DNA from 4 places in the Phyllobacterium sp. genome. Region 2 is predicted to be linked to each of the others. Evidence: riboswitches for the same ligand, from Rfam matches in the RefSeq annotation. Region 2 holds a riboswitch; each other region holds the start of a gene.
The links. Region 2 has a riboswitch for cobalamin ahead of AAAB35_RS20260 (ABC transporter ATP-binding protein). Riboswitches for the same ligand answer to the same signal wherever they lie in the genome.
Positions count from the first base shown of each region.

Region 1: linked by a shared signal. The riboswitch ahead of bluB (5,6-dimethylbenzimidazole synthase) and the one ahead of AAAB35_RS20260 (ABC transporter ATP-binding protein) in region 2 are both predicted to bind cobalamin.
Region 3: linked by a shared signal. The riboswitch ahead of AAAB35_RS18740 (aromatic ring-hydroxylating dioxygenase subunit alpha) and the one ahead of AAAB35_RS20260 (ABC transporter ATP-binding protein) in region 2 are both predicted to bind cobalamin.
Region 4: linked by a shared signal. The riboswitch ahead of AAAB35_RS18865 (CbtB-domain containing protein) and the one ahead of AAAB35_RS20260 (ABC transporter ATP-binding protein) in region 2 are both predicted to bind cobalamin.

Region 1 covers NZ_JBBNAM010000380.1:627-8,422, reverse strand. Annotated here, with positions in the region: gene AAAB35_RS25610 (CaiB/BaiF CoA-transferase family protein) at 1-106, opposite strand, end outside; gene AAAB35_RS25605 (alpha/beta hydrolase) at 109-1,065, opposite strand; gene AAAB35_RS25600 (hypothetical protein) at 1,227-1,499, shown strand; gene ettA (energy-dependent translational throttle protein EttA) at 1,552-3,201, shown strand; gene AAAB35_RS25590 (BglII/BstYI family type II restriction endonuclease) at 3,208-3,990, shown strand; gene AAAB35_RS25585 (MT-A70 family methyltransferase) at 3,960-4,604, opposite strand; gene AAAB35_RS25580 (molybdenum cofactor sulfurase) at 4,838-5,446, shown strand; cobalamin riboswitch at 5,474-5,658, shown strand; gene bluB (5,6-dimethylbenzimidazole synthase) at 5,704-6,465, shown strand; gene AAAB35_RS25570 (DUF2293 domain-containing protein) at 6,398-6,715, opposite strand; gene AAAB35_RS25565 (metalloregulator ArsR/SmtB family transcription factor) at 6,842-7,796, shown strand, end outside.
Region 2 covers NZ_JBBNAM010000299.1:9,114-16,909, reverse strand. Annotated here, with positions in the region: gene AAAB35_RS20265 (transglutaminase family protein) at 1-2,135, opposite strand, end outside; cobalamin riboswitch at 2,292-2,507, shown strand; gene AAAB35_RS20260 (ABC transporter ATP-binding protein) at 2,789-3,280, shown strand; gene AAAB35_RS20255 (ABC transporter ATP-binding protein) at 3,186-3,590, shown strand; gene AAAB35_RS20250 (ABC transporter substrate-binding protein) at 3,587-4,534, shown strand; gene AAAB35_RS20245 (iron ABC transporter permease) at 4,580-5,548, shown strand; gene cysQ (3'(2'),5'-bisphosphate nucleotidase CysQ) at 5,545-6,339, opposite strand; gene cysN (sulfate adenylyltransferase subunit CysN) at 6,428-7,796, opposite strand, start outside.
Region 3 covers NZ_JBBNAM010000272.1:46,169-53,964, reverse strand. Annotated here, with positions in the region: gene AAAB35_RS18745 (hybrid-cluster NAD(P)-dependent oxidoreductase) at 1-443, opposite strand, end outside; gene AAAB35_RS18740 (aromatic ring-hydroxylating dioxygenase subunit alpha) at 445-1,686, opposite strand; cobalamin riboswitch at 1,807-2,006, opposite strand; gene AAAB35_RS18735 (L-fuconate dehydratase) at 2,138-3,421, opposite strand; gene AAAB35_RS18730 (fumarylacetoacetate hydrolase family protein) at 3,460-4,305, opposite strand; gene AAAB35_RS18725 (SDR family oxidoreductase) at 4,367-5,101, opposite strand; gene AAAB35_RS18720 (MaoC/PaaZ C-terminal domain-containing protein) at 5,135-5,590, opposite strand; gene AAAB35_RS18715 (Gfo/Idh/MocA family oxidoreductase) at 5,591-6,670, opposite strand; gene AAAB35_RS18710 (L-rhamnose mutarotase) at 6,677-7,006, opposite strand; gene AAAB35_RS18705 (mandelate racemase/muconate lactonizing enzyme family protein) at 7,009-7,796, opposite strand, start outside.
Region 4 covers NZ_JBBNAM010000275.1:4,502-12,297, reverse strand. Annotated here, with positions in the region: partial or broken gene cobN (cobaltochelatase subunit CobN) at 1-2,238, opposite strand, end outside; gene cobW (cobalamin biosynthesis protein CobW) at 2,251-3,303, opposite strand; gene cobU (bifunctional adenosylcobinamide kinase/adenosylcobinamide-phosphate guanylyltransferase) at 3,308-3,832, opposite strand; gene AAAB35_RS18870 (CbtA family protein) at 3,832-4,563, opposite strand; gene AAAB35_RS18865 (CbtB-domain containing protein) at 4,688-4,864, opposite strand; cobalamin riboswitch at 4,913-5,148, opposite strand; gene AAAB35_RS18860 (cobyric acid synthase) at 5,206-6,666, opposite strand; gene AAAB35_RS18855 (isobutyryl-CoA dehydrogenase) at 6,776-7,796, shown strand, end outside.

The DNA of each region.
Region 1 (7,796 bases), on a different contig from region 2:
TGATGACGTCGGCCCCGAGATCGGCGAGGATTTGGCCGGCCCATGGGCCCGCCAGCACGCGGGCAAGTTCAATGACACGGATACCTTTGAGGGGTGCGTCAGGCATGATCAGCTGTTTACCAGTTCTTTCGTTCGATGTTCGGCGATGCGGATCGCCCAGAGTGCGAAATCAAGCATGATCTCCTCGCGGTTGATCTCGTTCAGACCTTCATGGCGCGTGTCCGCATAGATTTTGCTCTCGACATCGGTGAAGCCCAGGCGCAACAGCCGATTCTCCAGCTCTTTTATGGACCTGCCTTTTGCCGTCGCCGGATCCTCGGCGCCGCCGACCAGGTTGAAGGGAAGGCTGCGGCGCACGGTGGCCAGCAACGCGTCGTCGGTGCCGGAGATCATGAAATCGAAAATGTCGCGCCACATGCTGACGGTCGGATTCCAGCCCGAGAGCGGGTCGGCGAGATAGGCATCCACTTCGTCCGGGTCGCGTGACAGCCAGTCCGAGGCTGTGCGTGCACCCTTGATGCTGCGTCCCCAGTCACGAAAAGTGAGCTTCGGCAGGATCATGCTGGGAACGTCGGAACCGAGGAACATGCGTTCCGCGCGCAAGATGCCAAGCGCGATGCGGTTGAGGGAGGCGGAGGAGAAATTCGCATTCCAGACCGCGGCGGCGCTGACATTTTCGGGATGTTTGACAACATAGTTGAGGGCAACGAGACCGCCCATCGAGTGTCCGAACAGGATAAGTGGCAGCGCTGGCCATTGGTTGCGAGCAAAGCAATTAACGGCGTCGACGTCGTCCAGCACATGTTTGCGCCCGTTCGTTTCCGCAAAGCGCCCTGCCGGCGCTCCGGGCGCTTTTGTCAGCCCATGGCCGCGATGGTCATGGGCGTAAACCTGGAAACCCTGTTCGCTCAAGAACTGCGCAAAGCGCGCATAGCGCAAGGAGTGCTCGCTGACGCCGTGGCAAATCTGAACAATGCCACGGGGCTGGCCGTCCGCGGCCGAGACCCGAACCGCTAGTGCTGCACCCGTCGCAGTGCGTATCGTTTCTACGTCGTCGAATGCCATGCATAGCCTCCCACCTGCAATTGAAAGGGTGGCGCGCGATTAGTCAATGCGGAATAAATTCCAATGAATTCCGCACATATTATCGCGATGCTGCCTAATAATTGACCACAGAAAACTTTGTGCAATTTTATTTTGCATAGCCTCTTGCAATCGACAAAAACATGCCGCAGAAATTCACTCCGAAAGAAACGGGCTTAGAAACTATCGTCGCTTTTGCTGAAGATGCGACTGCCCATCTTGCCATTTTCATGGCCGTTCAAGGGAGAAGAGGACGCTCCCCGAATGCGGCACCAGAGGGGAAACCGGGTGACGGAAATATCCGCGCCCGGTTTCGCTCATTTTGCGGTGCGGCTTATCTTGACAATTCGGTTCATTTACCTGCCAGCCGCGAAATAAAGCGCCCGCGCATTGCCACCGCAGGCCCTTTCCCCTAAATACGGCGCAACTTCATTCACACGAAAAACGAACATCGGAGTGACGCGCGTTATGGCACGCCAATTCATTTATCATATGGCCGGTCTCAACAAGGCCTATGGCACTAAGAAAGTTCTCGAGAACATTCATCTCTCCTTCTATCCCGAAGCCAAGATCGGCATTCTCGGTCCCAACGGTGCCGGCAAGTCGACGATCCTCAAGATCATGGCTGGCGCGGATAAGGAATTCACTGGCGAGGCGTGGCTCGCGGACGGCGCGACGGTCGGTTATCTCGCGCAGGAGCCCGCGCTCGATCCCAACAAGGACGTGATGGGCAATGTCATGGAAGGCGTCGCCGACAAGAAGGCGATCCTCGACCGCTACAACGACCTGATGATGAACTATTCCGACGAGACCGCGGATGAGGGTGCCAGACTCCAGGACATCATCGATGCCAAGAACCTCTGGGATCTGGAATCGCAGGTCGAAATGGCGATGGAGGCACTGCGGTGCCCTCCGGGCGATGCCGATGTGACCAAGCTCTCCGGTGGTGAGCGCCGCCGTGTCGCGCTTTGTCGCCTGCTGCTGTCACAACCTGACCTGCTATTGCTCGACGAGCCGACCAACCATCTCGATGCCGAAACCACCGCGTGGCTTGAAAAGCACTTGCGCGAATATCCGGGCGCCGTGCTGCTCATCACCCACGATCGCTACTTCCTCGACAATGTCACCGGCTGGATCCTCGAACTCGATCGCGGCCGTGGCATTCCCTATGAGGGCAACTATTCCGCCTATCTCGAAGCCAAGGCCAAGCGCATGCAGCAGGAAGGCCGTGAAGAGGCTTCGCGCCAGAAGGCGCTGGAGCGCGAGCGTGAGTGGATTGCCGCAAGCCCCAAGGCGCGCCAGGCCAAGTCCAAGGCTCGTATCAAGGCCTATGATGAACTGGTCGACGCTGCCAATAATCAGCGTCCCGGCGATGCGCAAATCATCATCCCGGCCGGCGAGCGCCTTGGACAGGTGGTTATCGAGGCCGAGAATCTGACCAAGTCCTTCGGCGATCGCGTCTTGATCGAGAACCTCACCTTCAAGCTGCCTCCGGGCGGCATTGTCGGCGTGATCGGGCCGAACGGCGCCGGCAAGACGACGCTGTTCAAGATGATTACCGGTCAGGAGAAGCCTGATTCCGGTTCGATCCGTATCGGCGACACGGTGCATCTCGGTTATGTTGACCAGAGCCGCGATCACCTCAAGGCGGACAAGAACGTCTGGGAGGAGATTTCGGGCGGCAACGACATCATCAAGCTCGGCAAGCACGAGATGAATTCGCGTGCCTATGTCTCGGCGTTCAATTTCAAGGGCGGCGACCAGCAGCAGAAAGTCGGCAATCTTTCCGGCGGTCAACGCAATCGCGTGCATCTGGCAAAGATGCTGCAGTCCGGCGGTAACGTCCTCCTGCTCGACGAACCGACCAACGATCTCGACACCGAAACCCTATCGGCACTCGAGGATGCCCTGGAAAAATACGCTGGCTGCGCCGTGATCATCAGCCACGACCGCATGTTCCTCGACCGTCTCGCCACGCATATTCTGTCCTTCGAGGGCGACAGCCACGTCGAATGGTTCGAAGGGAACTTCGAGGAATACGAGAACGACAAGATCCGCCGCCTCGGACCCGACAGCGTCAACCCCAAGCGCCCGACATACAAGCGTCTGACGCGGTAAAGCTCCATGTTCGAGCGGCTGAAGGAACGAGGTTTTGATATCTTGCCGCTTCACCACGCCGAAGCCATCGTCACCATGGACATGGCGGGCGCGGAGAACGACCTTGAAACGGTGCTGCTCGATCTCACGATCCCCGTCACCGAAATTGTCGCCGCCGGGGGTGGTGAAGCGCGGCTGACGCAGCGTCTGCGCCGCGGTCTCGCTGAACGCGGCTGGAGCAAGCGCAATATCCGTGTTCGCAAGACCGTGCGGTGGGCCGAATATGAGGAAGAGAGGGAAGTGGCCTCTCTCTCCCATGAAATCGATCACGTGAAAGCCTTTGGTCCGCAGGCGTCGGTCTTTGCACTCGAAATCGAGTGGAACAACAAGGACCCTTTCTTCGATCGCGATCTTGAAAGCTTCAAGCGCCTGCATGCCGAGGGGGCCGTATCCGTCGGCGGGCTTATCACGCGCGGCGAGAGCCTTCAGAACGACATGCGAACGATCCTGCGGCGATTTGCGGACGAAAGGGCTGTCGATGAACTCGGGCAGCTCGACAGTTTCAACTATGTTCCGACCAGGCGGCAGCGGGAAATGATTCTGACGCGGGCAGAGCGCACCGGCGATTTCCGTCAGGCATGGGTCGATGCCTTCGTGGGCGACAAGTTCGGCGAGGCCACGACCCACTGGCGCAAGCTGCGCGATCGCGTCTTGCGGGGCGTCGGCAACCCTTGCCCGCTCGTCCTTATTGGCATTCCGTCATCGGTTGTAACGTTCGATTATTCCGCGGCCTCCGCCGCAGAATTGTAGGCATAGGTCTTCCAGGTCGGCTTGTAGTCTTCGTCGGCCTGATTGCCCCAATAGGTCCAGTTCGGCCGCGTTCCTCGAGCGAAGAGCTCCAGGTACGGTCCTTTCGAGCAACTTTCGATGAGGTCATACTGCTCGTCGGGCTTGCGCGAATGCTCGCGTTTTCGCGATGACAGATAGTTCACCTGGCTGCGACCGGGCGCAAGAGTGCGCGCATTCTTGCCGCGCACGCCAAACAGCAGTACCTCGGTCACGTTGCGGAAGTAGAAGCCGACACCGCGTCCATCGGAACCGCCGTCCTTGCGGACCTTGTGCCAGATGATGTTGGACTTGTACTCAAATCCCCAGGATTGCATCACCCGGAGCCCCTCCGGCAGAAGCGCGTTCGGGACCCAAAGATAAAGGTGCGCCGGTTGCGCAGTCAGGTCCGCGATCGGCAAGGCGCAGATATCGTCGGTTGTCATGGTGCCGTAGCGAGAGAGGCGCTTGTGCTCCGGAGCGACTTTTCCCGTGCGATTGGTGAACCGCCAAGGCGGATCGGCAAGAACCGTGTGAAAGCGCTTTCCAGCGGTTCGTTTCGCCAAATCTATGGCTGCGTCCATAACTTCAGCGTTCACGACAAACCCCCGGGTAAAAACAGAACGAAAGCAGAACGCATAACGATTGTCAATCGGAGACGATTCGCCTTTCTGATGGGTTGTAGCATGCCACATGTCCAAGGTGTTGCCGAGCGCCAATAGTTCACCGAATTCTCATCACAGATTTTGACCCATTCATCAGGCATACTGGCTGGTGTTGGCAGACTTTTTTCATATGATGCGGCGAACTTTCGGATTTTCACGGAGCATTGATGACCGACCTTTTTTCAACCGGAACGGAGATTCTGCCGGCACGCAAACTCAGCGGGCGGGTGAGCAGCCTGTTCGAGGCGCGCTCCGGCGATTTCGTTACAGCACCAGCAGGCGAACTCACGGTCACTTTCGACGGCATCGTCGGTGATTTCCATGCCGGATCGACGCGGAAATCGGGCGGGCGCGAACCCTGGTACCCGCGCGGTACAGAGATGCGCAACGAGCGCCAGCTTTCGATACTTGCCCCGGATGAACTTGTGCAAGTTGCTAGGGGCATGGGCCTTGCCGAACTCAGGGCGGAGTGGATCGGCGCCAATATGCTTATTGATGGGGTCCCGTCGCTCTCCCTGCTTCCACCCCGCACGCTCCTCTTTTTCGAGGGCGGAGTAACTCTGAAGGTCGATGGGCAGAACGCCCCTTGCAAGGTTGCAGGGCGCTCGATAGGCGAACATGCAGGGACGGCTGACCCCGTGACAACAGCGCTCGATTTCGTCCGCATCTCGCGGCGGCTGCGCGGCATCGTCGCCTGGGTCGAAAAGCCAGGAACGATCCGCGGCGGCGAAAAGGTCGATGTGCGCGTTCCCGAGCAATGGATTTATCAGCCGTGAGACTTGCACGTTTCTGAAAATTGTGGCGAATGACGAGCAAGGTCCGGTGCCTGCGGCAATTGTCGCGGGAGAATCGGGAAGCCGGTGGAAATCCGGCACGTGCCCAACGCTGTAAAGGGGATGGACGCGCAGTTGCCACGGACTTCGATCCGGAAGGCGCGCGGCTCAGATGAACCTCAGTCAGAAGACCGGCCGGACCTCATAGCTCGGACCGCGCGGACGGCGGCGAGAGTTTCAAGCGTTGTTGGGAGCAAACAATGCATGATAAACGCCATGGTCCGATTGCCGCCGATCGCTTTTCTGAGAATGAACGCGCAGCGGTCTACAAAGCCATCTATACGCGGCGCGACGTGCGCGACCAGTTCCTGCCGAAGCCCATACCCGACGACATCTTGATGCGGGTGCTTGATGCGGCCCACCATGCCCCTTCGGTCGGGTTCATGCAGCCATGGAATTTCATCCTGATCAGCGATCCGGAGCGCAAGCGGGAGGTGCATAGCGCGTTCGCCCGCGCCAATGACGAAGCGAAAGCGATGTTCTCGGACGAACGTCAGGCGCTCTATGCCTCTTTGAAACTTGAAGGCATCCTCAAGGCGCCCGTCAATATCTGCATCACCTGCGATCGGACCCGCGGCGGCCGAGTCGTGCTTGGGCGCACCCACAATCGTCAGATGGACCTCTACAGCACGGTCTGCGCCGTGCAAAATCTCTGGCTTGCGGCGCGCGCCGAAGGAATCGGCGTCGGCTGGGTCAGCATCTATCACGATGCGGACATGCGTCGCATTCTCGGGATCCCCGAGCACGTCGAGATCGTCGCCTATCTGTGTGTCGGCTATGTCGACGAGCTTTATAAGGCACCGGAACTGGAACAGCGCGGATGGCGCAAGCGCTTGCCGCTGGACGAACTCGTTTTCGTGGATGGCTGGAACGGTTGCAACGATGGAGAGCCCGTCAACTCGGATCGTCCGCGTCCGGATCAAGCAGGCGCGTCGCCCGCCACTCCGTCAATTTCCGATTGATGGCATCGAGCACGAAGAACCGCGCCGAGTCCTTATCGTAGCCGTCGTCGCGCAGGGTGTCGTAGTCAGTATGCTGATGGCGCACATGGGCAACCGTTGCCAGCCACACGGCGGTCGAAGGCGGCAGCGTCTTCATGTGCGAGGCGCCCGCCGCGGCCCGGATCGGCTCGGAATCCGAGAAGGGCACAGCGGGTAGGAGCAATGTCAAAGCCTTATTGATGGCGCGCTGGCGGTTCGTTCCTGTGCTCATTGCATCATCCTAGACGATTCTTGAGCTATTTCAGGCGCGGCAAAAAATGTCGTCCACGGCAAAAACAACTTGCTAATCGGGCGTTTGTCACATAAACATATCTTTATGTCTTTTGAGGATTGATGCATGGACAAGCGTGATCTCAACCTGGACCTTATGGTCGATACGCTGAAAGCAGCGGCAGAGCCGAGCCGTCTGCGAATTCTGGCACTGCTATCACGCGGCGACCTTACCGTTTCTGACCTTACCTCCATCCTCGGCCAATCGCAGCCGCGCGTGTCACGCCACTTGAAGCTTTTGTTCGAGGCAAGCCTCATCAACCGCTATCAGGAGGGATCCTGGGCCTATTTCCGCTTGGCTGACTCGCTCCTCGTCGGCGATATCGCTCGTTCGCTGCTCGACCGGCTCGACTTTTCGGATCCTCTCCTTGAGCGCGATCTCGAACGGCTTTCCTCCGTGAAATTGCAGCGGCGCGAACGTGCGGCCGCTTACTTCAGCGCCAACGCGACCAGCTGGGATATGATTCGCTCGTTGCATGTGCCCGATGGTGCCGTGGAAGCGGCTCTCCTCAAGATCGTCGGTCGCAAGCCATTCCAGGCCATGCTCGATGTCGGCACGGGGACGGGAAGGTTGCTCGAACTCTTTTCCCCGCTTTATGTCCGTGGGGTCGGCGTCGACATAAACCGCGATATGCTGACCGTTGCCCGCTCCAATCTCGATCGTGACGGTATTGCCAATGCGCAGGTACGCCATGGTGACGTCTACTCATTGCCGGTCGATCGTGAATCCTTTGATCTCGTGACTATTCATCAGGTCCTGCACTTCCTCGACAATCCGACCGAAGCGATCCGCGAGGCGGCACGTGCGTTGCGGGCAGGGGGGCGCATGCTCATCGTCGATTTTGCGCCGCATGAGCTTGAGTTTCTGCGCGACAATCATGCGCATATGCGCCTTGGTTTCAGCGACACGCAGATGCGCGAGTGGCTTACCGAAGCCGGGCTGATGCTCGAAGAGAGCACGGAACTTGAACCGAAAGACAAGAACAAATTGACCGTCAAACTGTGGCTGGCACGCGACCCAC
Region 2 (7,796 bases):
ATGAACTTGTCGGCGCCCAGCCGCGACTGCCGCGCCTCCTCGTAGATCGCCGTCGTTGTCTCCACGCATTCGCGCCAATTGGCGGCGGGATGGATGTTCACCTCGATGACGCCGGGGTCCGGCGCAACGCGGATAACGTTGATTCGCGGGTCCTGCGGGGGACTATAACCTTCGATATGGACCGGCATTCCGAGCTTTGCCGCCGCCGCCTCGGCAGCGCCGACAAGTTCGAGATAATCTTCGAGCGCCTCGACCGGCGGCATGAAAACGCTGAGGCGTCCCTCGCGAGGTTCAACAGAGATCGCGGTGCGCACTGCCCCGCCAATATCTCCGAGTTCCTGCTCGACCCGCTCCTGCAGGCCGCCCTCCGCAGCGGTAAAGGAGGCAACGGCCTGCTGCGCATCTCTGCCCGTCTGGGCCGCTTCGGCAATGGAATCGGCCAGGGGTCCGCGCTCCACCGAGGGATCGACCGGAACGATATAGGGATATTCCGAGGGCCGCACATGCGGCAATGACCCAAGAGGCAGGCGGTAACCGACAGGGGAATCCCCAGGCACCAGAAAAAGCTTGCCGCGGCGCGTCTTCCATTTCTCGCTTCGCCAGCGCGGACCGGCAACGGCCTGGCTGTTCCAACGCTGTACCGGCAGCACATAGCCGGTCGGTCGCGTAAGGCCGCGCTCGAAAACTCGAGCCATGCGGCTGCGTTCCTCAGGGTCCTTGAGCTTCGAGTTGGACGGATCGACATTGGCCGGCAAATTGCCTTCCTTGACAATCCACTCGGCGGGGTCTTCGTAGGCTGGCGCCACCATCTCGCTTTCAACGCCGAGTATGTCCGCCATGCCGGTCAAAAGCTTTTCGGCATCCTCGGGCTTGATGTCGGCCTTGCTGTTTTCCGTGGCAATGAGGTTTGGGTCGACCCAGATCGGCTTGCCGTCCTTGCGCCAATAGAGCGAAAAGGTCCAGCGCGGCAGGCTTTCGCCCGGATACCACTTGCCCTGCCCGTAATGCAGGAACCCACCGGGCGCGAAACGATCGCGCAGGCGGCGGATCAGCATGTCCGCCTTCTCGCGCTTGGTCGGGCCGACCGCGTCGGTGTTCCACTCGCCGGATTCAAAATCGTCGATCGATACGAACGTTGGCTCGCCGCCCATCGTCAGCCGCACGTCACGCTGTTTCAGCATTGCGTCGACCTTGTCGCCCACGGCGTCGAGGGCCGCCCAGGATTCATCCGAGAACGGTTTGGTGATGCGCGGATGTTCGGAAACGCGCGTCACATGCATGTCGAAGTCGAACTCGACATTGGCGGGCTCCGCCATGCCTGAAATAGGGGCGGCGTTGCGATAGTGGGGCGTTGCGGCGAGCGGGACATGGCTCTCGCCCGTCAGCAGTCCCGATGTTGGATCAAGGCCGATCCACCCAGCTCCCGGAAGATAGACCTCGCACCAGGCATGAAGATCGGTGAAATCTTTGTCGGTTCCCGCCGGCCCGTCAAGCGCGACGAGGTCCGGCTTCAGTTGGATCAGGTAGCCCGAGACGAACCGCGACGCGATGCCGAGATTACGCAGCGCCTGCACGAGCAGCCAACTCGAATCGCGGCAGGAACCGGTTGCGACACCAAGTGTGGTATCGGGGTCCTGAACCCCTGTTTCCATGCGGATGACATAGCCGACGTCACGCTGGATGCGCGCATTGAGATCGACAATGAAATTGACCATATTGGTCGGGCTGCGGTCGATCGTATCAAGAAAGGCGGCGAGCAGCGGGCCCACTGGCTCGGGCTTGAGGTAAATCGAAAGATCGTCCCTGATTTCTTCCGGATAGGCGAATGGCCAAGTCTCCGCCACCGGTTCGACGAAGAAATCAAATGGATTATAGACCGTCATGTCCGCGACGAGGTCGACCTCGATCTTCAGTTCGGTTACCGGCTCCGGAAATACGAAACGGGCGAGGAAATTGCCGTATGGGTCCTGCTGCAGATTAACGAAGTGATTGGAAGGACTGACTTTCAGGGAGTGGCTGAGAACCTTCGTGCGCGAATGCGGCGCGGGCTGCAGGCGAATCACCTGGGGTCCAAGCATGATCGGACGGTCATATTTGTAATGGGTCAGATGGTAGACTGCAGCGTAAATTGCCATGTCGCCTCGAGGTACTTTCAGCGGGTTTCTTGCGAAACGAATTGAAACCTAGACTACTCTCATTCTTTGGGCACGTCTTAAAATGCGCTGTTGCCATTTTTTTTAGCACTTCAGATTTTTGCCGTATAAACGAGCTTGCCAGCAGCCGTATCCCCGCATAGCATCCGCGCCGATGGTTTCTCCGGAATGACAATACCGGAGATGAAAAGGGAACACGGTGAGGCGTACCCAAAAGGGACCGAGACCGTGGCTGCCCCCGCAACTGTAAGCGGCGAGCATTGCCTGGATTATGCCACTGATCCAAGGATCGGGAAGGCCGGGCAAAGCTGAGACCCGCGAGCCAGGAGACCTGCCATCTTTCTGAGATTCGAACCGGACGGGGTGTGCCGGGAGCGATGCGATGTCTCCGGCGCTTCGTAGGCTGCGGCTTGCGTGTTGCGATCTCGGCCGGACGTCGGCGTTCCCAATCCTGTCCAAACCAAGGACAGGTATGCATTTCGCCCTCTATCTTTTTTGGTTTTGGCCTGCGTCCTCCCGGGGTCACCCGGTTGACACGATCATTTTTTCGGAGTCATACGATATAACATTACATATTTCCCCGATGCGACTTCCGGTGTCGGGATGAGGTCTTTCAGCATGGAGAATATCCGATCATGAGCCATGTCGTACTCAGCACTGATACGGTCAGCTATCGAATCGCCGGCAAATGCCTCGTTGATGCGGCGACCTTGAGCGTTTCATCCGGATCGCGTCTTGCCATTATCGGTCCGAACGGCGCTGGGAAGTCCACGCTGCTGCGCATGTTGGCTGGGCTCACCGAACCCACTACTGGCGACATCCACCTGAATGGTCGCGACATCAACCGCTTGACGGCGCTCGAAAGGGCACGCCGGTTCGCCTTCGTTGGCCAGTCCGACATGCCGGACGCTCAGTTGCGCGTCAACGACTATGTTGCGCTGGGGCGCATCCCGCATCGAGGGGTCTGCGGCGCCGCGAAAGACCAGGAGATCGTCGATAATGCTATGGCCTGCGCCGATATCGCCATTTGCGATGCGAACTATTGGTTCGCTGTCCGGGGGCGAGCGGCAACGGGTGCAACTCGCAAGGGCGCTTGCGCAACAGCCGGCGATCCTCTTTCTCGATGAGCCAACCAATCACCTCGACCCGAAGGCACGCAGCGCCTTGCTCTCCGTCGTCGCCGGGCTTGGGGTAACCACCATTGCCGTCCTGCACGACCTGCCACTTGTTGCCCCATTCGCCACGCATGTGGCTGTCATGCACGCAGGCAAGGTTGTTGCCACCGGCCTCCCAGAGCAAACGCTGACACCGCGCATCGTCAGCCAGGTGTTCGACCTCGACGTACTGCGCCTGCGCCACCCTCATCAGGATCGGGAACTCATGGTGTTCGATGCCCCCGGACCTAGTCCATCTGACCACACAAGGAGAATCCTATGAAGAAAGCCCTTATCGCCCTCGCGCTATCGTTATTGCCGGCGTCGGCCTTTGCTTTTCCTGTAACGGTCGACAATTGTGGCGCGCCGCTCACTTTCGACGCGCCGCCGAAACGCGCCGTCATACAGGACATCAACATGAGCGAGATGGCCTTTGCGCTAGGCCTCCAACCCTCGATAGTTGGGGTGACCGGGATTACCGGGTGGTACAAACTGGATAATGCATTCAAGAAGCAGCAGGGATCGATCCCGGAACTTGCGCCCAAATATCCGACCATCGAGAACCTTGTCGCGGCCAACCCAGATCTCTCCTTTGCCGGCTGGTATTACGGCATGAAACCAGGTGGCGACGTCACCCCTGACACGCTCGCGCCCTACGGCATCAAGACGCTGGTCCTGACCGAAAGTTGCGTACATCTCGACAAGAACCGTCCAGCCGCTTCGATGGATCTGCTTTACGGCGATATCGAGAAACTCGGGAAGATCTTCGGCAAGGAAGCGGAAGCCGAGAAACTCGTGTCCGGCTGGAAGGAAGAGCTTACCGCAATCAAGAGCAAGTTCGGAGGCAAGGGCGATACACGTGTTTTCCTTTACGATTCGGGTGAGGACAAGCCCTTCACGGCCGGCAGGTTCGCGATGCCCAATGCCTTGATCAGCGAGGCGGGAGGCGTGAACATCATGGCGGACATGGAGACGAGTTGGGGCGCGACCTCCTGGGAAACGGTCGCTGCCCGCAACCCGCAATTTCTCGTCCTGCTCGACTATCAGGATGACGCCGGATATCGGAAGCTTCTCGATTTCCTGAAGTCGCATCCGGCGATGAAAGAAACCGACGCAGTAAAGAATGAACGCTTCGTCGCGCTTCGCTACGCGGAAATAACGCCCGGCCCCGCCAATATCGAAGCCATCGGCAAGATCGCCCGCGCCATGCACCCGGAAGCATTCTGAGTGGCGCATGTTCACCCCCGCTTACTCGTTATCGCGGTCGTCGCCATGCTCGCGCTCGCGCTCGCCTCGATCGCCTATGGCTCCACGTTGATCCCGCTCGCCGACGTATTCGGTGCTCTGGGCCATGCCGCCGGCTTTAGTGACAAGACCATCGCCGCGCCGATCGAACGAATCGTCATCGACTTGCGCCTGCCACGGGTCATCCTTGCCCTGTGTGTCGGCGCCGGCCTCGGCGTCATCGGCGCAATGCTCCAGACCGTGACGCGCAACGACCTTGCCGATCCATTCCTCTTCGGCCTTTCCTCGGGCGCCGCGGCAGGCGCCGTCTCGGTGATCAGCATCTTCGGCGACCGCTTCGGCATCTGGACCTTGCCGATTGCCGCCTTCAGCGGTGGAATGCTCGCCGCCTTGCTGGTGTCGCTGCTCGTTCGACGCATCGAGGGCCAGGGGCCGGAGCGGTTAATTCTCGCCGGCCTAGCCGTCTCGTTCCTGTTCGCGGCCCTCACCAACTACGTCGTGTTCCTCGGCGATCAGCGCGCCGCCCATTCGGTGCTTTTCTGGACGCTTGGCGGCCTTGGGCTCGCGCGCTGGGATAATGTGCCGCTGGCAATCCTCGGGCTCGCCGCAATCATCACCTTTGCCCTTTTCAACCACCGCAATCTCGATGCGTTCCTGGCAGGCGAAAGTACTGCCGAAAGCCTCGGCGTGCGCGTTGCCCGCACACGCAGCGTCGTCTTCATCGTTTGCGCTTTCTCGACGGCAATTTTCGTGTCAGTGGCGGGCGTCATCGGATTTGTTGGCCTGATGATTCCGCATCTTGCGCGTCGCTTCGCTGGCCAGCTGCACGCGGGTCTCAGCATCGCCTGTGCAATCCTTGGTGCCATCCTGATCTTGCTCAGCGACCTTGCGGCACGGCTGTTGCTCGCACCGCAGGAACTACCGATCGGCATTGTCACCAGTTCGGTCGGTGCATTTTTCGTGATGACGATCTTGTTGCGCAAGCCGCTGGGCTAAAGCTTTCCACGCGCGACGAAATGAGGGTTGGCAAAATCGGCGTCGTGCGCCTGATTGCGCCGGCCGTAGGTAAGCGGCTTGCCGTCGAGAGTCAAAGTGATGCCGCCTGCCCCGCGCAGCACGGCATCGCCTGCCGCCGTGTCCCATTCCATGGTGCGACTCAACCGGGGATAGATATCGGCCTCCCCTCGCGCCAGCAGCCCGAACTTGAGCGATGATCCGACCGAAACGCAGTCAGCAACGGCGAATCGTCCGAGATAGGCGTCGGTCTCGGGTGTTCGGTGTGAGCGGCTCGCGACCGCAGTCAATGCGTGCGGCGCCGAACGGCAGGCGATGTCTTGTCGTGCAGCGACGGTTCCATTTTGATTGACATCAACTTGCTGCGCCCCCTCCGGACCGCCGGCAAACAGCCAGCCGCGAACCGGCGCATAGACCACGCCCAGGATTGGCACCCCATGCTCTATCAAGGCGATATTGACGGTGAAATCGCCGTTACGGCTTACGAATTCACGCGTACCGTCGAGCGGGTCTACGAGGTAAAAGCGCTCACCGAGATCACCGGGCACATGACCAGCGGAGATTTCTTCCTCGGCCACGACGGGTATGTCAGGCGTTGCCGAACGCAGTGCTTCAAGAATAAGTGCTTCAGCGGCGCGGTCAGCGGCCGTCACCGGCGACTTGTCGTCCTTGAGTTCGACGTCGCAGCCTTCCTCGTAAATACGCAAGACTTCCTGACCGGCAGCAATCGCGGCCTTTTCGAAGAGAGCGAGAAGGCCACTATGGAATGTCATGCATTCGCCTCCACCCTGCCGGGTTCAGACGAACGTGCCGGACGGGCGGCAGTCCAGAGGGAGGTGATGGCCAACTGCATGACTCTGCTCAGATCGACCACGAACTCTGGTCGTAGTTGAAGATGATGCCACGCTCAGCAAGCAGGTTTTCGACCTCCGAGGCAAGCTCTTCCGTCGTCCGGCCAATCGTTTTCAGATGCAACTCGGGATTTTCCGGCACTTCATAAGGCGAATCGACGCCCGTGAAATTCTTGATCTCGCCGCGCAGCGCCTTGGCATAGAGGCCTTTCGGATCGCGCCGCGCACATTCCTCAAACGGCGTATCGACAAAGATTTCCATGAATTCGCCATCGCCGAGCAGTTCGCGCGCCATTCTTCGCTCGGAGCGGAACGGCGAAATGAACGAGACCAGCACGATCAGCCCCGCGTCCACCATGAGCTTTGCAACCTCACCGACGCGGCGGATATTTTCGACCCGATCCTCCTCGGTGAATCCGAGGTCGCGATTAAGTCCATGCCGAACGTTGTCCCCATCAAGGATGTAGGTATGCTTGCCGAGTGAGGAGAGTCGCTTTTCGACGAGATTCGCCACCGTGGATTTGCCGGATCCTGAAAGCCCGGTGAACCAAAGAACGGCCGGCTTTTGATCGTTCAGCGCCGTACGCGAAGCCTTGTCGACGTCGAGTGCCTGCCAATGCACGTTCGATGCGCGGCGAAGGGCAAAGTCGATCATGCCCGCCCCGACCGTCGCATTGGTCAATCGATCGATGAGGATGAACGAGCCCGTTGAGCGGTTCGACTTGTAAGCGTCGAACACAATCGGTTCCTGCGTCGAAATATTGCAGACGCCAACCTCATTGAGGTCGAGCGATTTGGCAGCAACCTCGGCGAACGTATTGATATCGATTCGATGTTTGAGATCAGCGATCGTCGCCGTGACCTGATCGGTCTCGGTGCGCAGGATGTAGGAACGACCCGGAATCAGCGCATGCTCGGCGAACCATACGAGACGGGCAGCAAACTGGTCCGCAACTTCCGGGCGGGCGCCCGGCGCGACAAGCATATTGCCACGTGAAACCTCAACCTCATCGTCGAGAACGATGGTGACGGCCTCACCTTCGCCGGCACGATCGAGATCACCATCCCAGGTAACGATGCGCTTAACGCGGGATACCTTTCCGGATTTCGCCACGACGACCTCGTCGCCTGGTGCCACGGAACCCGAGGCGATCGTGCCGGCAAATCCGCGAAAATCGAGATTCGGGCGATTGACGAACTGCACTGGAAAGCGGAAGGGTCGCTCGGTTTTCGCCTGATCGAGTGGAACGGTCTCGAGATGCTCAAGCAGCGACGGCCCCTTATACCAGCGGAGATTGTCGGAAGCGCCCATGACATTGTCGCCATAGCGTGCCGACAACGGGATCGCTTGTATCGTGTTGAATCCGAGATTGTCCGCA
Region 3 (7,796 bases), on a different contig from region 2:
CAGCGCGTCATCGACATCATCGGTGTGATACCCGAACCAGCGGATATGAAGAGGTACTTGGCGCCGGGATGCTTGCGCATCGAAAAGTCGCCAAGCGGCCCGAAGGCCTTGATCCGCACGCCCGGCATGAGATGATCCAGCATCCAGCGGGTACCGATGCTGCCCTCCTGAGCCTTTACCGTCACGGCGACGGTAAAGGGCCGCGACGGGCTCGATGACAGCGTATAGGTGCGCAGCATCGCCTCTGGCTGAACCGGCAGTTCAAATGTCATGAACTGGCCCGGCTCATAGCGGAACCAGTTATGATTGTCCGACCGGAACGTGAAAGTCTTCACATTGGGCGCTTCCTCGACGACCGAAAGAGACTCCAGGAGATGCAACCGGTCATTCCACGGCTGCATCTGGTCGAGGTGCGGATAGTTCTGGGGAAGGCCCATGTTCATTTCAAGCAACCCTGCTCAGTTTCTGATCACCGGAAAGCCGCGTCTCCATGGCGTTGCTGTACCATTCGAGGAACTGCAGGACGCCGCCTTCATGTTCGACCGAATAAGGGCCAGGCTCATAGGCGGGAGAGCGGATGCCGAATGCATTTTCTTCGACGATGCGGCGGTCCTGATCGTTGGTTTCGAGCCACACATGCGTAAGCTCTTCGACATTGTAGTCGACGCCTTCGACCGCATCCTTGTGAACCAGCCATTTGGTTGTGACCTGCGTCTCGTTCGGGCCGAGCGGCAGGACGCGGAATGAAATCGCGTGGTCCCCGAGGATATGGTTCCAGGTCGTCGGATAGTGGTAGAGCAACAACGAACCGATTTGCTTGGCGTTGACATCGTCGCTGAGCTGACGGCCGACAGCGCGCTTGCCTGAAAGCGTATAGCTTTCGGCGTTATTGATCAGTGGGACGCGGGTCGCGCGATACTGGCCATCCTGGGCAATGCGAAACAAGCTTGGCAAGCCTACAGCCTCGCACTTGTCCCAGTGTGCTACCATTTCAGGATCTTTTTTCGATCCCTGAACGCCCGTAGCGCTCGGCGCTTCCGGGAAGGTCTTGCACAGTTCGGGATGATTCCCGGCGCAGTGATAGCACTCGCGGTTGTTCTCCCAGACGAGTTTCCAATTCCCCTTCTCCACGATGGAGCTTTGGAATGCCACCTTGGTTTCCGTCAGTCGGTGCGGCGCGAGATAAGGTTCGAGCAATGTGCGCGTCGGCGCGAAATCCGGCGCGATCTGCGCAAGGCAGATGAAGATATAGCCGCCGACGCTCTCGCAGTGCACCGGCTTCAGGCTGAACTGGTTCGCATCGAAATCGTCGCCCATCTGGCGGGCAAAAAGCAGGCGTCCATCAAGCTCGTAGGTCCACTGATGGTAGGGACAGACAAGCTTTGCCGAGGTCCCCTTTTCACCGGCGCAGATGCGTGAGCCACGATGGCGACAGGAATTGTGGAACGCGCGAATCTGGCCCTGGCGATCGCGGACGATGACGACAGGATAATCGCCGACCTGCACCGTGAAATAATTACCCGGCTTAGCAACTTCACAATCATGGCCGATAAACAGCCAATCCCGGTAATAGATGGTCTCCATGTCGAGACGGTAGTAGTTGGGATCTGAGTAGAAGGCCTGTTCCAGTCCGTAGCCCGGTTTCCGGTTTCGGAGGTCCCGGAGAAGTTCATTGCGAATATCCATGTCGCGTCCTCGCCTTAATCTTGCAAAGAACTGACTGGTGGTGACGGAGAAGAACGTCCGTACAGACAACAATCAATCGGCGCCCGTACAAAGCCATGCTCCTTGATCGCCCACCGCGATCAGTCGGTTTTCCCTCAGGGCTGGTTTCCGGGCTCTGGAGTTGCCTTTCGGGCTTCACGGCGCCTTCCCGGGGTGCACTCCCAGTGGCTGTTTTGCCGCGTTTTACTCCACTACCGTTGCGGGGGCAGCGCCGGGTTCTAACCGGCTTCCCAATTCTCCGCCTTCCCTAGAAAGGCGGCACCTCAAGTGTCGCGATAAAAGCATCCGGCTGTGAAAAAGGATAGGCGCGGAAACGACATCGCATTTACGAACGGCGACACGCTGCATTTCGGTGAAATCGCGCGACGCATGCATCGTGCGACACACGTTCAATCTGACGCGCCGATGCCGATCAAACCATGGGGCGGTGCAAATATTGCTTGATCGATTCCGGCTTCATCTCGATGGAGAATCCCGGCATTGACGGCGGCATATAGGCCGCGTTCCGGATATTGCACGGGTCGATGAAATGCTCGTGCAGATGGTCGACATATTCGATGACACGGCCTTCCTTGGTGCCCGACACCGCGACGTAATCGATCATGGACAGGTGCTGCACATATTCGCAGAGGCCAACCCCGCCTGCATGGGGCCAAACGGGGAGACTGTACTTTGCCGCAATCAAAAGGACGGCCAGCACCTCGTTGAGCCCGCCCATGCGGCAGGAGTCGATCTGCACGACGTCAATGGCACCTTCGGCGATGAACTGCTTGAACATGATCCGGTTTTGGCACATCTCGCCCGTCGCGACCTTTACAGGCTTGATTGCCTGGCGAATCTTGCGATGACCGGCGACATCATCCGGGCTCGTCGGCTCCTCGATGAAGAATGGTTTGACAAAAGCAAGCTTCTTCACCCAATCGATGGCCTCGTTGACTTCCCAGACCTGGTTGGCATCGATCATCAGAATGCGATCCGGCCCAATCACCTCGCGGGCAATCGTCAGGCGGCGGATGTCATCCTCAAGATCGCGGCCGACTTTCATCTTGATGTGGTTGAAGCCCGCATCGACAGCCTCCTGGCAAAGCCGGCGCAACTTCTCGTCGGAATAGCCGAGCCAGCCTGCGGAGGTCGTATAGCAGGGATAACCTTCGGCCTTGAGTGCGGCGATGCGTTCTGACTTGCCGGCATCGGCCTTGCGCAGAATGTCGAGCGCCTCATCGCGGGTCAGCACGTCCGTCAGATAGCGGAAATCGACGATATTGACGATTTCTTCCGGCGTCATCTCGCCAACGAGCTGCCAAACAGGTTTCGCCGCCTCCTTGGCGAGAAGATCCCAGACCGCGTTGACGACAGCGCCGGTAGCAAGGTGCATCGCGCCCTTGTCGGGACCGATCCAGCGAAGCTGGCTATCGCCGGTGATGAAATGCCAGAAGCGTCCCGGATTTTCCTTCACCCAGTCGAGTTCGAGGCCGATGACGAGATGCTTCATGGCGTCGATGGCCAGGCAGCAAATCTCGTTGCCACGCCCGATGGTGAACGTGAGGCCGTGCCCGGCGAGGCCATCCTTATCTGTATACAGCACGACATAGGCCGCCGAATAATCCGGGTCCGGGTTCATCGCATCGGAACCGTCAAGGCCCTGCGAAGTGGGGAAACGGATATCGAATACGCGAAGATCGGTGATGCGGGTCACAATATGCCTCTCAAATCAATTAATCGAAGCGGCGCGCCTCAAACGTCGGCGCGCGCCACCTGCTTCTGGTTGCCAAGGCCTTCAATTCCAAGTTCGATGACATCTCCCGCTTTCAAATAGCGCGGCGGCTTCATGCCCATGCCGACGCCGGGCGGCGTACCGGTCGAGATGATGTCGCCGGGCTGCAGGCTCATGAACTGGCTGAGATACGAGACGAGGAAGGCGACACCATAGACCATGGTTTTCGTTGAGCCGTTCTGCATCGTTTCGCCATTGACCGTCAGCCACATCTTGAGGTTCTGCGGGTCGGCGATTTCGTCCTTCGTAACGAGCCAGGGACCCGTCGGTCCGAACGTGTCGCAGCTCTTACCCTTGGTCCACTGGCCAGCTCGCTCGATCTGGAATGCACGTTCACTGACATCATGGACCGTGCAATAGCCGGCGACGTAGTCGAGTGCCTCCGTCTCGCTGACATATTTTGCCGTTCGGCCGATCACCACGCCAAGTTCGACTTCCCAGTCGGTCTTTTCAGAACCGCGCGGAATGACGAGGTCGTCATTGGGTCCGACAATGGCGGATGTCGCCTTCATGAAGATGACGGGCTCGGGCGGTACGGCCATGCCGGATTCGGCGGCATGATCGGCATAGTTGAGGCCGATGCAGATGAACTTGCCGGTGCCGGCAACGCATGGCCCGAGGCGCGGATTCCCTGCGACGACCGGCAGGCCCTCGACATCGAGTTCGCTGAGCCTTGCCAGCGTCTCGGGGTCAAGCGCGGCCCCGGAGAGGTCGCTGACTTTTCCTGACAGATCGCGGATCCGGCCGTCGCCATCCAGGATGCCGGGCTTTTCCTGCCCAGGGGCGCCATAACGCAAAAACTTCATTGCTCATTCCTTTGTAGATGTCGTAGCAGCGGGGCCGTGACCGTCCCGCCCTGCCCTCATTCTAGACGGTCCAGCCGCCGTCGATATTGTATGCTTGGCCGGTGGTGTAGGTCGCGCCGGCAAGATAAACGGCAAGATCCGCAATCTCCTCGGGCAGGCCGAGACGCCCCATGGGCTGGCGCGCGATGAACGCCGCGCGGGTCGCCTCGTAATCGCCACCTGCGCGCATGCGCTGTTCAAGCGATGGGCTCTCGACGGTCCCTGGGCAGATGGCGTTGCAGCGGATGCCCTGCGTGATGTAATCGGCAGCGACTGCCTTGGTGAGCCCGAGCACCGCGGCCTTCGTCACCCCATAGGCGAAGCGGTTGGGCACGCCCTTTACGCTGCTGGCGACGGACGACATGTTGATGATCGCCCCCTCCTTGCGCTCGAGCATTCCCGGCAGCACCGCCCTGATCGTGCGGATCATCGCCCGGACGTTGAGATCGAGGGCAAAGTCGAGATCAGCGTCCGGCATCTCGAGGATCGAGCCACCATGAACAAATCCGGCGCAGTTGAACAGGACATCGACCGCGCCTATATCGCCGATCACCGCGTTGACTTCATCGGTGTTCAGCACATCGAGTTTGCGCGGAGTGATATTGGCCTCCTTGGGCAAAGCATCGAGAAGTTGCTGGTTAATGTCGGTGGCGTGAACGATCGCGCCTTCGCGAACGAAGGCGAGGACCGATGCCCGGCCGATACCCTGCCCCGCCGCCGTGATGAGAACGCGCTTGCCCGCAAGCTTGCCTGTCATTTCAAACCTCCATTTCGACACTCGTCATGTCTGTCATGCACCCGATGCCTTGCGCTCGGCAATCAGGATGTGATCGGCGGCAAGAACCACCTCGTCGCGTTGGTTGAGGACTTCACAGCGTTCGACCACGCGGCCGCTGCCCTGTCGTTTCGGGTCGTCTTCCTTGGCACTGATGGTCACCCGTGTTCGAATCGTATCGCCGATGAATACCGGCCTTACGAACCGCAGCCGGTCATAGCCATAGGAAAATGCCACCGGATTGATCAGGCTGGCAGTGAGCCCGACACCGATCGAAAAGATCATCGTGCCATGCGCAACGCGCTGGCCGAACGGCGTCGTCTTGGCAAATTCGGCGTCCATGTGATGGGGGAAGAAATCGCCGGTATGACCGGCGTGTACCACGAAGTCGGTTTCGGTGATCGTCCGCCCGGACGTAACGCGAACATGGTCAAGTTCATAGTCCTCGAAGTATATTGCCTGTTCGGCCATTCACGCCTCCGCCAATTTTGCCAGCGGCGTCGCCGGTGCGGCGCTGGATTGATAGGCCGCCTCGACCAGCGCCATTGTCTGCCAGCCATCCTCGACGGAGCTGACCAATTCCTTGTCTTCGCCACTGGCGAAGCGCTGCAGATTGGCCATGCGTCCGACGAAAGCGTCTGGGAACCATGCTCCCGTGAGCGGGACGTCAACCCAGTCCGAAGTCCCTTTCGGATGTATCATCAGAACATCCGGCTCGCCGCGCGGATAGTCGAGATTGACCCCGAGCTTGACGTAGGCGGCGCCTTCGGTGCCGCAGATCCTGAACTCGCAGGCCTGGAACTTGCGGCCGAACTTGTGATCGTGGTTGATCGAAAGCCCACAGCGAACTGTGTCGCCGTAATCAAGAATAGCGCTTGTCCGCGTCTGCGCCACCTTGTGGTTCGGATGACCCAGCGTCTTGGCGTGAACGCCAAGCGGGTTACCGAGAACTTGCCGGATAAGATCGATATAATGAATCGAATGCATGGCGATTTCCACCCGGGGCAGTCCTGCCAAGAACGGCCAGAGCGACCAGGGCGTATCGAGGGCGAGCCAGGCGTCGAAATCGATGACGTCCCCGAGCCATCCTTGCGCGATCGCATCCTTCAGTGCCAGCATCATCGGCGCGAACCGCAGCTGGAAGTTGACGGCGGCAGTGATATTGCGCTCGCGGCAAATCTTCAGGATTTCGGACGCTTCCCTAAGATCGCTGCCCATCGGCTTCTGGATCAGCGCGAACGATCCCTCCGGCAGGGCATTCAGCACGTCCGCATGTCGTGAAGGCGGGGTCGCCAGATCGAAGATTGCATTCTCCACGGCAGCCGCTTCGGCAATTGAGGCGTAACCGTCCACACCCCATTGGTCCGCGAGCTTGCGCGCCTTGTCGAGGTCCGGGTCGAACAATCCGGCAATCGGAAAGCCTCCCTTCCGATAGGCTGGGTAGTGGGCATCGCCGACAATGCTCCCGGCGCCGAAGGTCACGATCGGCCTCGGTTTCGCCGGCAATGGCCAGCTTTGCTGCAGGGTTGCGGGATCAAAACTCATCACAATTCCTCATCAGTCGAGATGGAAGACGTCTTCCATCATCGCCCACCACTCGCCTTCGGCCCGGCTTTCGAGCGGCACCTGGCAGGGCATGCACACGGCCCACCACTCCTTGTTTTTTGGGTCGGTGGCCATTTTCGCCATGTCGGCGGCAAAATCCGTCCCATGATATTCCCAGGTGCCGAACAGGACGTTTTCCGGCTCGCGCAGGAAGATCGTGTAATTGCGGATGTTGCAGCTCGAAATGAGCGCCAGGATTTCCGGCCAGACGGCGGCATGCAAGCGCTTGTATTCCGCGACCTTGTCGGCGTTGAGCCCGATCATCATTCCCATGCGTTGCATCGTCAGACCCTTATCTCGGTCGTGAATTCGTCGACGCTTCGACCCTTCACGGCATCCCAGTCCCAATCGATGCCGATGCCGGGTTCGGATGGCGCCACCGCATGACCGTTTTCGATGCGCATCTGGGTGTGGGTGAGGTCGTCGAGTTGCGGGATATATTCGACATATTTGCCGTTCTGGATCGCGCAGGTCAGGCTGACATGCAGTTCCATCAGGAAGTGCGGGCAAACCGGCATATCGAAGGCTTCGGCCGTGTGCGCAACCTTGAGCCACGGGGTGATCCCGCCGATGCGCCCGACGTCCACCTGGACGATCGAGCATGCACGCTTTTGCATATACTCGCGGAAGTGACGGATAGAATAAAGCGACTCGCCGATTGCGACGGGCGTTGCCGTTGCCGCTGATAGCCGCACGTGACCATCAATGTCGTCGGCCGGCAACGGCTCTTCGAGCCAGGCGAGATCGACGTCGCGCAAAACCTGCGAACGGCGGATCGCCTCGTCGAGCGTGAAGCCCTGATTGGCGTCCGTCATGATTTCGAAACCGGAGCCAACCGCATCGCGGACCGCTGACAGGCGGTCGAGATCCTCCGAACCGTGCGGCCGGCCGATTTTTACCTTTGCGCCTCTGAAACCCTTGGCCTGCGCCTCCAGGGCATCGTCGACCAGCGCCTGTTTCTCGATATGAAGCCAGCCGCCTTCCGTCGTATAGAGCGGGCAGCGATCCTTTGCGCCCCCGGCAAGCTTCCACAGCGGCAGGCTCTGCTTCTTTGCCCTCAGATCCCACAGCG
Region 4 (7,796 bases), on a different contig from region 2:
GTCGCAGTCGAGGGGATCGAAACCTTCCAGTCCGAGATCAAGCGCGATGGCCCGCTGCAGGCTTTGTTCCGCGCCTTGGCCAGAACCGCGTGGCACCCGAGCCAAGGCGACCACGAGGTCGGTCAAAAGGCGCCCTTCCGGCGATTGCCCGAAGATATGGAGCCCGTCGCGTATCTGCAGTTCCTTGAGATCGCAAAGATAGGCGTCGAGCTTCTGCAGCGCGAGATCGTCGGCGTCGTGGTCGTGAATACCGGCATCGCGATCGAGCCCGATATCGCGAACCAGATCGAGGATTTGCCCTTTCAGGCGCACCAACCGGCGTGGGTCGACGCCGGACGCTTCATAATATTCATCGACGAGCGCCTCCAGATCCTTCAACGGACCGTAGCTCTCGGCGCGGGTCAGCGGCGGCGTCAGATGGTCGATGATGACGGCGGAAGACCGGCGCTTGGCCTGGGTACCCTCGCCCGGATCGTTGACGATGAACGGATAGATGTGCGGCATCGGGCCGAACACCGCTTCCGGATAGCAGTTTTCCGAGAGTGCCAGCGATTTGCCCGGCAGCCATTCGAGGTTGCCGTGCTTGCCGACATGGACGATGGCATGGGCGCCATAGACTTCGCGCAAATAGGCGTAGAAGGCGATATAGCCGTGCGGGGGCACCAGATCGGGCGAATGATACGTGTCTTTCGGATCGATATTATAGCCTCGGGCTGGCTGGACACCGACGAGGATTTCGCCGAAGCGGGCGAGCGGCAGGGCGAACGCATCTCTCTCATCCAGAAAGAACGGATCATCGCCGGGCCCGCCCCAACGCTCGTTAACAGCATGCCGAATCGACGCAGGAAGAGATGCGAAGAAGCGATTGTATTGATTCAGCGAAATGGTTTCGCGAACCTCGCGGCCGTCGCGCGCAGCATTGGTCGGCCCCGCCAACAAATGCTTTATGAGAGCATCGCCGTCATCGGGAATATCCGCAATGGAATAACCCTTCTCGCGCATTGCCTGAAGGATATGCCAAGTCCCTGCTGGAGTGTCGAGACCGACGCCATTGCCAAGCCGTCCGTCGCGGTTCGGATAATTGGCCATCACCAGCGCTACCCGCCTCTCGTCCGCGTCCGCACGCCGCAGCCGCGCCCAGTTTGCCGCAAGCTCGGCGACGAACGCCACGCGGTCCGGCATTGGCTCGTGCGTCACGATGTTGGCCTCGACAGCCTCGTCGAACGTTTTTGCCGACTTGAACGAGACAGCGCGGGTGAGAACGCGTCCATCGACCTCCGGAAGCGCCACATTCATGGCGAGGTCGCGCGCTGAAAGCCCCTGATCCGAAGTGCGCCATTGCTCGGCGCTTGATCCGGAAAAAATCATCTGCAGGACGACCGCGCCTTCATGCTCCAGCACGGTCGGCTTGCGCGCCGCACCCGGCGCCGAGACGGCAAATCCCGTGGCGTTGAGAACCACCGCTGGTGCCGCTTCGGCGAATATGCTCTGAAGCGTCGCCACGGAAACCGGGTCTTTAAGGCTCGAAACAAACACAGGCAAGGGGTTGAGACCCTTGAGCTTAAGGGCATCGATCAGCGTCTCGACCGGCTGAGTCTGCCCGCTCTGCACCAGCGCCCGGTAGAAGCAGATGGCGACCACGGACGCGTCCGTCTGCCAATGCGAGCGCAAAAGCGTGAGGGATGGTGCCGGATCGCCCGGCCACCATAACCCTCCCTTGAGCAGCGGCGCAGCCTCTTGCGGCTTTTCCGCCCCTCTTACGAGAGCGGCGCAATAGTCGAGAAAGCGCCGGGCATTCTGTACACCGCCTTCAAGGAGATAATGCCAGAGTGCCTCGCGGTCATGGCGCGCGACCGTCGAAAACCGGTCGAGGCCAGGATCAGGTTTGTCATCGCCCGGAAGAACTGCGAGTTGCACATTGTGGTTGACCGCGCAGGCATGCAGCGCCTCAAGGCCATACGGCCAATAGCTTTCGCCCCCAATGATGCGCACGACGATCAGCTTGGCGTGCCGCGCGGTTCGTTCCACATAGGCGTCCACCGACATCGGATGCGCCAGCGTCATCATATTGGCAAGGCGCAGGGAAAGGCCTTCGCCATTCTGCCGCTGTGCCGATGCGAGGCTTGTCAGCTCCGTATCGGCGGCGGAAAGGAACAATACATCTCCCGGCGTCTGGCCGAGATCGATCGCCTCGGTGCCTTCGGCTATCGTGCCTTTTTGGGCTAGCAGGAGATGCATCGGTCTTCCTTGTCAGACGGCCGCCGCGTTCATAGCGGATTCGATCGCGGCCGTGTCGATATCGTGGAGGCCGATCACAACGAGCCTTGTCTGCCGCTCCTCGCCGGGGTGCCAGCTGCGATCAAAATAGTGTTCGATGCGCGAACCCACGGCCTGCACAACGAGGCGCATCGGCTTGCCGGGAACATCGACGAAGCCCTTGAGACGCAGAACGTCGTGATCAGCGATCACGCCCTTGAGCTTGTCGACAAAGGATTTTGGCTCCGCGACCGGTCCAAGGCCGACGACAAAGCTCTCGAACTCATCGTGGCTATGTTCCTCGCCCGCTTCGTGTTCCATTTCATGGTGCGATTTGCGGTTGGCGATGTCTTCCTCTGTACCGATGCCAAGCCCGAGGAGCAACTGATTGCTGATCTTGCCGAAGCTCGCCGGAATCATGTTGAGGGGGCGGTGCGAACGACCCTGCACGTCGCTTTTCACTCCGTCGAGGTCTGCGCTGCTGATAAGATCGGTCTTGTTGAGAACGATGAGATCTGCCGCGCGGATCTGGTCCTCGAACAATTCCTCGAGCGGGCTCTCATGGTCGAGCGCTTCATCCTGCACGCGCTGCGCATCGACCTTGTCGTGGTCATCGGCAAAACGCCCTTCCGAGACCGCGGCGGCGTCGATGACGGTTACCACGCCGTCAACGGTCACCTGTGTCTTGATCTCGGGCCAGTTGAAGGCGGCGACCAGAGGTTGCGGCAGCGCAAGGCCGGAGGTTTCGATGACAATATGATCCGGACGATCGGGTCGATCGAGCAACTTGGTCATGGTCGGGATGAAGTCATCAGCGACCGTACAGCAAATGCAACCATTGTTGAGTTCAATCACATCCTCGTCGCGACACGCTTCGATACCGCAGCCCTTGAGCAATCCGCCATCGACGCCGAGGTCGCCAAATTCATTGATGATCAGCGCGATGCGCTTGCCATCGGCGTTCTCGAGCAGATTGCGGATCATCGTCGTCTTGCCCGAACCAAGGAAGCCGGTGATGACTGTTGCGGGAATCTTCTGACCCTGCATGGTGTTATCCCTTCATTTTGAGCGGCAGACCGGCTGCCACGAAATAGACTGTCGCCGCGGCAGCTGCCACGGCTTGGTGAAGACAGCCGGCATGATCGCGAAAGTCGCGGGCCATGCGGTTCTCCGGAACGATGCCGAGTCCCACCTCGTTGGACACGCATATGACAGCGCCTTCAAGGTGCCGCAGCGCGGCGGCGAGTTTGGCGGTTTCCGCACCGACATTGCGCTCCGCCATCATCAGATTGGTGACCCACAGGGTAAGGCAATCGACAAGGATCGCCGTGCCCTCGGCTGCGTGCACCTCCAGCGCTGGAACAAGATCGAGAGGTTCTTCAACTGTCGTCCACAAGCTGCCGCGCCGCGCCCTGTGCTGATCGATGCGATCGGACATTTCAGCGTCCCACCCCCTGCCCGTTGCCAGGTAGATCGCCTCACGGCCGGACGCTTCGACCAGCCCTTCGGCGAAGGAGGATTTGCCGGAACGCGCGCCGCCCAGCACAAAGGTGACGCCGCGCTCCAGCATGGTCATCAGGCCTCAAGCTCCGAAGCAGCGTAGCTCTGAATGGCAAATCCAAGCGCCGAACCGAGCACCACCCAGAAGAAAAGGTTGGTGGCAAGTGTCGAGACCGCGAACTCGGAAGCGAGCGTCGGCGGCACGGCGGAGGTCAGATCCTCGGCCTCCGGAGCACCGTAGACATGCGGCGCGACGATGAGCACAAGGCCAAGCACCCGAGCCCAAATCTCTTCTCGCAGCACGATGAAATAGACGCCGCCGGCCGTCAGGAGCACGGTAACCAGCCACCAGGCCTGCCGCGCGGCAAGATCAGCGGCCGGCATGGCCGGGAGCTCTGGCGCAAGACTAAACGAGGGCGCAAGGTTGAAGATGAAGAACCCGGCGAGGCCCCAGTAGATTCCGTTTTGCAGGGTGATCCTGCGGCCAAGGAAAAGCGCTGCGGCGCCAGTGATCAGGGCGAAACCCGCACCGGCGACAAGATTGATCAGCAGCGTGTTGCCCAGACGGCCGAATGGCAGTGCCGGGCTCGCCTCTTCCTCTTCATGAGTGTGGGGCGCTACGGCTGGCGCAGTCTCACCAGTCGTGGCGGGCGTGGTGGCGTGTTCGTGCTCATGGCCCCCTGCAGCATTTTCATATTCTTCCGCGTGCAGAATGAGCGGCACGCTGCGCACATACATTGCCGGCGTCAAAAGAATACCAGCGAACAGACCGGCTACGATCGTAGCCAGAAGATATTTGACCAACATCGAGGTCTCTCCCAATCCCAAATCAAGACACCGGGCTGTCGAAGCGACACCCGGACCAATTAACCCACAGTTTTCAATGCTTAAGCGGTGGCGGCCGAATCATTTCATTCAGCCGGCTCCAACCTCAATGGCAGGGGAATCCGTATGAATGGCGGGTATCATGTGCAGTGTCGTGCAGCGTTTCGGAATGGGAAAGACCGACGCCGTAGATGATGAACACGCCGAGCATCAACGAAAATACCGCAGTCGTCAGACGTGTTGCGAGCGGGAGAGAAATCGTAGTCGAAGTACGTGCAGCCATAACAACCTCCGTGCAGGGCCAGAAGGGACGATCCCCTTCGGTTTTGGGCACCATTGCCCTATGACTGGCAGGTCTCCTGGCTCGCGGGTCGCAGGATCGATGCCGCCTTCCCGGTTTCCCAGTGGCTGCCCTCGGCTTTCGCGTCAGGCCTTGGCACAAATCCTCACCGCTCTACAGTCGCGGGGTCGGCTACGGTTGGGCCGCCCTGATGGGTACGGCCGTCGCATTCCCTTTTGATCCCATGGCCTTTGGCCAAAACGGGAACCAATCATTGATGGAACGTTATTCACCAAGCACGCGGAATGTCAAACGAAACTGCGACATTGTTGGAGCTCGCCGCGTCACGCCAGCCGTTTAGCTGTCAACAGCGGCTCGACATCGAGGACTTCGGCCAATTGATCGGCTATCGAATCGAGCGCCGCTTCGACACCCGCTTTGTAGTCGAACGTATTCGCTTCGATGCCGAGCGAGCGCAGCAAGGCGGAGCGGAAGCCATCGGAAGCGAAAAGCCCGTGCATATAAGTCCCGAATACCTTGCCGTCACTGGACATCGCGCCGTCCTCGACGCCGTTGATCCTTGTCGTCGGGCGACTGCAGTCCGGACCGGTCGTCTTGCCAAGATGGATTTCATAGCCGCTGAGCGGCACATCGAACTGCAGGGAATGCGCCGCGGTGTTGCGAACCGTCTTTTCCGGCTCCATGACCGTGTCGATGTCGAGATGGCCGAGGCCCTCGACTCCTCTCACCGCGCCTTCGATACCCTCCGGATCACTCACCGTGCGTCCGAGCATCTGGTAGCCCCCGCAGATCCCCATGATGGAGCCGCCGCGACGCCGGTGGAGGTCAAGGTCCTTGTCCCACCCATTCTCACGGAACCGCAACAGATCGCCGATCGTCGACTTGGAACCCGGTATGATCATGAGACCAGCGTCGGCTGGCAGCCTTTCGCCACTTTTGACAAACACGACCTCAATGTTTTCCTCGGCGATGAGCGGATCGAGGTCGTCGAAATTGGCGATGCGATCCAGCACAGGCACGGCAATCTTTAGCGCGCGCCGCCTACCTTTGACCAACCGCTCCAGCACCACGGAATCCTCGGCGGGCAATCTCGAGGCATCTCTAAGCCACGGCACGACACCGAAAGACGGCCATCCCGTGAAACGGGTGATCGATTTCAGGCCCTCGTCGAACAGCGATACGTCGCCGCGGAACTTGTTGATGAGATAGCCCATGATCATGGCGCGGTCTTCGGGCGACAGTATCGCATGAGTGCCGACGATCGATGCGATAACACCGCCGCGATCGATATCACCGACTAGGACGACCGGCACATTGGCGCGGGTGGCAAAACCCATATTGGCGATGTCGCCTGCCCTCAAATTGATTTCGGCCGGCGATCCTGCCCCCTCGACGATGACGAGATCGGCACCCTTGCGGACAATTTCCCAGGATTGCATGACCGCATCGAGCAGTTGGCCCTTGAGCTTCTGATAGTCCCTGCCCTTCGCCTGCCCCCAGACTTTGCCCTGAACGATGATCTGGCTCCCGGTCTCTGACTGCGGCTTCAGGAGCACCGGATTCATGTGGACCGAGGACGGGACGCCGCAGGCGAGCGCCTGCAGCCATTGCGCGCGGCCAATCTCGCCGCCGTCGTCGCTTACCGCCGCGTTGTTCGACATGTTCTGCGGCTTGAATGGCCGGACATGCAGCCCCCGCTTGCGCGCAAGCCGGCACAGGCCCGCCACCAGGACGGATTTCCCAACATCTGAACCTGTTCCCTGCAACATGATTGCGCGCGTCATGGGCTTTGAGTAGCGGATATGTCTTTCTCTTCCTAGCCCCACTCAAAACGTTGCGCACTGGGAAGCTTGGGTTAGAGTGGCGGACAATAAGAAATGCTGGGAGGTAGCCATGGATAGCAGCATAGATTCGACGGCTGGCCAGTTCGAACTCAATGAGGATCAACTGGCGATCCAGGACATGGCGCGCGCCTTTGCCGCCGACCGCGTGGCGCCCAATGCGCTGGCCTGGGATCGTGACAAGCATTTCCCCGCCGATGTCATTCGCGAAACCGGACCGCTCGGAATGGGCGGCATCTATGTTCGCGAGGATGTTGGCGGCTCAGGCCTGAAACGGCTCGACGCGGTGCTGATCTTCGAGGCACTTGCCGCCGCCTGTCCGGCATTTTCGGCATTCATATCCATCCACAACATGGGAACATGGATGATCGATACGTTCGGCAGTGACGAGCAGCGGCGGCGCCTCGTGCCGAACCTGACATCGATGGATTGGCTTGCAAGCTATTGCCTGACCGAACCGAACTCCGGTTCCGACGCCGCCGCGCTGAAGACCCGCGCCGTGCGTGACGGCGATCATTACGTTCTCGACGGCGCCAAGCAGTTCATCTCAGGCGCAGGGGATTCGGATATCTACGTGACAATGGTGCGCACGGGTGAGGACGGACCAAAAGGCATCTCCGCGCTGGTCGTTCCAAAGGATGCGCCTGGCCTCTCGTTTGGCGCCAATGAATACAAGATGGGTTGGAACGCGCAATCCACCCGCCAGGTCATTTTCGAGAATTGCCGCGTCCCTGTTGAAAACCGGCTCGGCGAGGAAGGTGATGGGTTCCGCATTGCCATGGGCGGGCTCGACGGAGGACGGCTCAACATCGCGGCCTGCTCGCTTGGCGGCGCACAATCGGCCCTCGACAAGGCGCTTGCTTACGCGAGCGAGCGCAAGGCGTTCGGGAAGGCAATTAACCAGTTCCAGGCGCTTCAATTCAAGCTGGCCGATATGGAGACCGAGCTTTCCGCCGCGCGCATGCTGCTTTACACGGCAGCATCGAAGCTTGACCGAAAGGCGCACGACGCGTCCAAATGGTCCGCTATGGCCAAGCGCTTCGTCACCGACAAGGGATTCGATATCGCCAATG